DNA from 2 places in the Flavobacterium sp. AK-345 genome. Region 1 is predicted to be linked to the other one. Evidence: riboswitches for the same ligand, from Rfam matches in the RefSeq annotation. Region 1 holds a riboswitch; the other holds the start of a gene.

Region 1 (3,213 bases):
TTTCATTATCCCAAGTTTGGGAAGCGTTTGCAGAAGTATGGCCGGAAGGATGTAAAGTACGTTCCCATAATTTTTCAAGAATAGTCCAGGGCATGGTTTTTTGGTGGTTTATGTTTGAGGTTGGTTATTTTACTTTTTAGTATTTCAAAAATACACTTTTTAAAGTGTTTGATTTAAGGTAAAAATACCTGTTTTGATTCTAAAATTTATAATGTTTTGATTTGTATTTAATTGTGTAACAAAAAGTTAAAATAGTGAAACAAAAAAAACTTACATCTAAGTAACTTTGAAAAAGCTTTATATAAACTTAAAAATTACATTATGAAAACTATATTCAAATTCAAACTATTAGTGTTTATACTTTTAATAGCACTAACTTTTTCGTGTAAAACAAATTCTGCTTCAGGAAGCTCTACGACAACAGATTCTGATGCTATAAAAGCCGGAGACAGCACATCACTAAATTCCGGAACAAGAGGCACAACCCGAAACAATGAAGGTAATGAAGATGGAGATCCGGCTCCGGGAGACAGAGAAACCCCTAAAAAATAGCATTTTTTGCTAATTGAAACAAAACATATTTAAGTTTTAGAAAAAACTCCATTTCGTATGGAGTTTTTTTTTGCTTTTTGAAAATCTCTTACTTCATTTTAATTTTTAAAAGTAATGGCTTTATATCTACATAGTTATAAGCTAATTTTTCTTTATTTTTGTTAAGGAACTTTATAAAAATTATGAAAGCATTAGTTATTGGTGCAACAGGCTCAACGGGAGAATTTCTGGTTGATGAACTTTTGGCAGATAAAAATTACGAATTGGTTACCATTTTTGTAAGAAGAGCAACAGGTAAAAAGCATCCAAAACTCGTAGAAGAAATTGTTGATTTCTCCAACATAGACAATTATAAAGATTTGATTGTAGGCGACGTTATTTTTTCTTGTTTAGGAACAACGCTCAAAGCAGCAGGCTCAAAGGAAAATCAAAAGAAAATAGATTTTAATATTCCTGCAACATTTGCAAAATTAGCCAGAGAAAATGGCGTTTCATCCTTTGTTTTGTTATCTGCTTACGGGGCTACTTCAAAGAGCAAAGTTTTTTATTCGAAGATAAAAGGAGAACTCGAAGACAGCATTGCAGAGCTCAATTTTGAACAGTATATTATTTTTAGGCCAGGATTGCTTTTAAGAGCAAATTCAGATCGTTTTGGTGAATATGCGATGGCAAAAATATTAAAAGCAGTTAACTCAATTGGCTTATTTAAAAAGTTCAAACCACTGCCAACTGATTTGCTGGCCAAGAAATTAGCAAAGGCTCCAACAGTGCTGCCTAAAGGCGCTTCAATTATCGAACTTGATAAAATATTCAGTTTTGCCAATATGTAGGACAAAATGTAAATTAATGCATTCATACTTATTTTTATAAAGATAGTTATATCTTTGCGCCAGATTTTGGTCTATTTTTCTTAGAAAAAAATAGTTAAAAGGGAATCAGGTGTAAATCCTGAACAGACCCGCTACTGTAAGTTCTGTATAAGTCTTTAAACGTTACCAATGCCATTGTCCCGATCTCGGGATGAGAAGGCTGTTTAAAGATGGAACAAGTCAGGAGACCTGCCATAATCAGATAGTTTAAGACTTTCGTGGAATAAAGTTGAACAACAATAAACGGACCTGCCATTATATGGCGGGATTCTTTCTTATTGCTTTTTTGATTATTACATCCCAAAGTTTATTTAATTAAATAAGTGATGTATAATACAAAAAAAATACTTTTATTCATTGTTCTGTTATCTCCTGTTATACTTCATTCTCAAGTATCTAATGATAGCTTACGCGTTTTAAAAGAAGTAATTTTAAAAGGAAAACCCTATCAGGAAGTAATTCCTGTACAAAGTCTTTCGGGAGTATTGCTTGAAAATCTCGCCAGCCATAATGTTGCCGATGCGCTTCGTTATTTTGCAGGAACTCAAATTAAAGATTATGGCGGTCTTGGCGGACTAAAAACCGTTGATGTACGCAACATGGGTACACATCATGTGGGTGTTTTTTACGATGGAATTCAATTAGGCAATGCCCAAAACGGAGTTACAGATCTTGGGAAATACTCTTTGGACGACATGGAATCCCTAACCATGTATAACGGGCAAAAAAGTGAAATATTTCAGTCGGCAAAAGACTTTGCGGCCGCTTCAACTATTTATTTAAGAACGAAACGACCTGTTTTTTTAGAGGCTAAAAAAACAAATGTATTAGTGCGTTTCAAAACAATGTCTATCAATTATTTTGATCCGTCTTTTAGATGGGAACAAAAGTTGAGTGACAAAGTTAGCCTGAGTGTAAGTTCTGAATACATAAAATCGAATGGGCAATATAAATTCAGGTACAAAAGAAATAATCTGGACGGAACTGTGGCTTATGACACCACTGCAACCCGACACAACAGCGATATAGAAGCACTAAGATTTGAATCCGGTCTTTACGGAAAAATAAAAAATGGTTCGTGGGATGCAAAAGTGTATTATTATGATTCTGACAGAGGTGCTCCCGGTGCCATTGTCGAAAATAAATTCTCAGACGGTTTTAGGCAATACGATAAGAATTTTTTCTCGCAAGGTACTTTTATAAAAGACTTTACCGATAAATATAAATTTCAGGCAAAGGCAAAATATGCCTACGATTATACCCATTACGTTGCCAGAGATACTACAAATGTGCTTGGCGAAACCGTAACCGAAGGAGCACAGTCAGACGATAGTTATTACCAACAGGAATATTACTTATCGGCAGTAAATATGTACAGCATTTTGCCAACCTGGGATATTTCACTTTCTACAGATTTTCAATACAACAGATTAAATGCAACCAGAAAAGGAATTAAAACCTTGTTTTCTTATCCCGAGCGTTATACAGCATTGTTTTCTCTCGCAAGTTCTTACAGAGTGGGCAGATTTAAAGCTTTAGGAAGCGTTGTTGGTACGCACGTACACGAAGAAGTACGCTACAATGCAAAAGCGCCCGATAAAACAGAGTTTACCCCGGCATTATTTCTGGGTTATACACCTTTTGCAGCTTACGATTTTAATCTGAGAGCATTTGCAAAGCGTATTTTCAGAATGCCCACTTTTAATGATTTATATTATACAATGGTTGGTTCAAGCACTTTAAGACCTGAGTATATGAATCAATATGATGTTGGGTTCACTTATAATTTGCC
Region 2 (3,213 bases), on a different contig from region 1:
CGAATTCCCTGTCCCAAAAACATCGATCATAATCCTGAATATTTAAATAAAGCTACTCGTTACTTTCCTTTTATAGGATGGATTGTTGGAAGCATTTCATTTTTAACTTTCTATCTTTTTTCTTTTTTTCTATCCACAGAAACTGCCGTTATTTTTGCAATTATCACTTCTATTTTAACGACGGGAGCTTTTCACGAAGATGGTTTTGCAGATGTTTGTGATGGTTTTGGCGGAGGATGGACAAAAGAAAAAATCCTCATCATTATGAAAGACAGTGCTATTGGCGCTTATGGGGCAATTGGTTTGGTTTTGCTTTTTTTATTAAAATTCAAATTACTTTCAGAAGGTATTTTGCTTTTTACCACTGATAATTCTCATCTTCTTATTTTTCTTTTGTTTATTTCGGCTCATTCTTTAAGTCGTTTAGCTGCAATTTCGATCATTTTTACACATGAATATTCGCGCGATGATGCTTCGAGCAAAAGTAAGCCAATCGCAAATAAGCATAGTTGGAAAGAAGTTTTTGGTGCTTTCTTCTTCGGATTAATTCCTTTGTTGGCACTTGCTTTTTTTCAGTATAAAATTTTGTTTGCGATAATTCCAGTTTTCCTCACTCGTTATTTCTTGGCTCGCTATTTCCAAAAATGGATTGATGGATATACGGGAGATTGTCTTGGTGCAACGCAACAGGTTTGTGAAGTTATTTACTATTTAAGTATTCTTTTTCTATGGAAATTTATCTAGTTCGCCATACCGAAACTATTTGTAAAAAAGGAGTTTGTTACGGACAATCGGATGTTGCTATTGCTGAGCCTTTTGATTTGGTTTTCGAAAACATCATTTCGCAATTACCGGCTGAAGCCATTATATTTTCAAGTCCGTTAAAAAGATGCTCCATTTTAGCAAAACACATTCAAAAAAGAATAAAAACTGTTTCTTATCAGGAAGACAAACGATTGATGGAAATGAATTTTGGCGATTGGGAAATGAAAAACTGGAATGATATTCTGCCCGAACAACTGAATCCGTGGATGGAGGATTTTGTTAATATTCCGGCTTTAAACGGAGAATCTTTTGTTGAATTACATAAAAGAGTTGTAGCCTTTTTATCAGATCAAATTTCAGAAGAAATAAAACAGCCAATAATTATTATTTCTCATGCCGGCGTAATTAGAAGCATTTTATGCCATCATACTTTTTTACCCCTAAAAGATGCTTTTACTAATAAAGTTGATTTTGGACAAGTAATAAAAATAGTACTTTAAAGGTCGTTTTGTTTAGAATTTGATATAAAAAATGAAACAAATTTGAAAATTCGATGATTTTACCTTTATCTTTGCGCCAAATTAAGGTTGTGTTTAATTAAACACATTAAAAGGGAATCAAGTATAAATCTTGAGCTGTTCCCGCAACTGTAAGCTAAGTTCTAAATGAATGCTTATTGTTATCTACAAACCACTGCTCGCCCCGGCGGGTGGGAAGGTAAACAATAAGACGCAAGCCAGGAGACCTGCCTTTATAACAAATATCGAGCTCTCGGGAAAAAGAGTGTAGAAATTATGACTTTAAAAAAACGTTTTGCATTTTGTTTTCTATTGTTGTGCCAATTTATTTCGGCGCAAAATGACTCTATTACAAAACTTAAGGAAGTTATTGTTTCTGATGTCAATCTAAAAAAATACTCCAGCTCACAATCGGTTCAGGTTTTAAATGATTCTGTTATCAATAAAAATCAGCCTTCTTTAACTTCACTTTTAAACTATAATACGGTTATTTATTTTAAAGAAAACGGTTTGGGAATGACTTCGGCTCCCTCTTTTAGAGGAACAACAGGAGCGCAAACTGCTGTTATCTGGAACGGTATAAATATAAATTCTCAGTTTTTAGGTCAGGCAGATTTTAATACTATCGGAACAAGAGATTTCAATTCTATAACTGTAAAAGCCGGAGGCGGAAGTGTTCTATACGGAAGCAGTGCCATTGGTGGAAGTATTCACCTAAATAATGATTTACGATTTAAAAAGGAATTCTCAAATCAGGTATTTTTTAGCTTAGGAAGTTATAATACTTTGAGCGCCAATTATCGTACTATCGTTGCATCAGATAAATATAGTCTTCAGATAAGTATTTCCAGAAACAGTTCTGATAATGATTTTAAATATCCGGGCAATACAAATCAGAGAAACACAAATGGTGAATACTATAATACTAGTATGAATACCACTTTTGGTTATAAAATTGATTCTAAAAACACATTAAAGGCTTATAGCCAGTTTTACGATTCTGAACGTCATTTTTCTTTGACTTCTCCTAATGGTTCCAAAACCAAATATGATGATTTTAATACCCGAAATTTATTAGAATGGGAAAGTCTTTTTAATCGTTTTACATCAAAATTGAAAATTGCTCATATTGGAGAATCCTATAAATACTATCCTAGTATTACTTCAGAATTATTCACTTACGGAAAAGTTGAAACTTCTCTTATAAAATATGATTTGGCGTTTGATGTAAATGATAAAATTAAACTAAACTCGATTGTAGATTATAATCGCAATAAAGGATATGGATCGAGTATTGACAATGTAAAAAGAGAAATAGGCTCTGCGAGTATATTATTAAGTCATTCACTAAGTGACAAATGGGATTATAATGCGAGTATTCGTCAGGAAGTAACAGACAATTACGGAAATCCATTTCTTTTTTCGTTTGGAACACGTTATCAGTTTACTGACTTTTACCGTGTAAAAATAAATGCTTCAAAAAACTTCAGAATGCCTACTTATAATGATTTGTTTTGGGAAGGAAGCGGTAATCCTGATTTAAAACCCGAAACTTCTTATCAGGCTGAAATTGGCAATGAATTTTTTACCAAAGATTTTTCAGTATCAGTAACGGCTTATTACAATTCTATTAAAAATTTATTGCGTTGGGTTCCCTCACAAGGCGGCGGAGATGTGTGGTCTCCGGAAAACACTGATAAAGTAAGGGCTTATGGTGCTGAAGTAATTTTAGAATGGAAACCAAAAATAGCAAACAATAATTTTACAATTAATGGAACGTACGCCTATACAGTTTCAGAAAGCGAACAATTGATTGCAGGTGAATTAATTTACAAGCAATTGATATATGTTCCTTACCATAAACTGACAGGATCTGTCTCTTACAATTGGAAAAAATTCTCTTCTTATTTTCAGTATTTATATAACGGAG

Evidence for each region. A riboswitch is a leader RNA that binds a small molecule or an ion and turns the genes downstream of it on or off. The one in region 1 is predicted to bind cobalamin.
Region 2: another riboswitch for cobalamin. It lies ahead of AC4FQ3_RS13735 (TonB-dependent receptor plug domain-containing protein); the one in region 1 lies ahead of AC4FQ3_RS01825 (TonB-dependent receptor).

What each region holds. Positions count from the first base shown of each region.
Region 1 is NZ_JBZEER010000001.1:392,234-395,446, forward strand. Features, by position in the region: gene AC4FQ3_RS01810 (phytanoyl-CoA dioxygenase family protein) at 1-94, opposite strand, end outside; gene AC4FQ3_RS01815 (hypothetical protein) at 322-552, shown strand; gene AC4FQ3_RS01820 (NAD(P)H-binding protein) at 735-1,382, shown strand; cobalamin riboswitch at 1,433-1,632, shown strand; gene AC4FQ3_RS01825 (TonB-dependent receptor) at 1,748-3,213, shown strand, end outside.
Region 2 is NZ_JBZEER010000007.1:15,781-18,993, forward strand. Features, by position in the region: gene AC4FQ3_RS13725 (adenosylcobinamide-GDP ribazoletransferase) at 1-744, shown strand, start outside; gene cobC (alpha-ribazole phosphatase family protein) at 729-1,265, shown strand; cobalamin riboswitch at 1,333-1,532, shown strand; gene AC4FQ3_RS13735 (TonB-dependent receptor plug domain-containing protein) at 1,560-3,213, shown strand, end outside.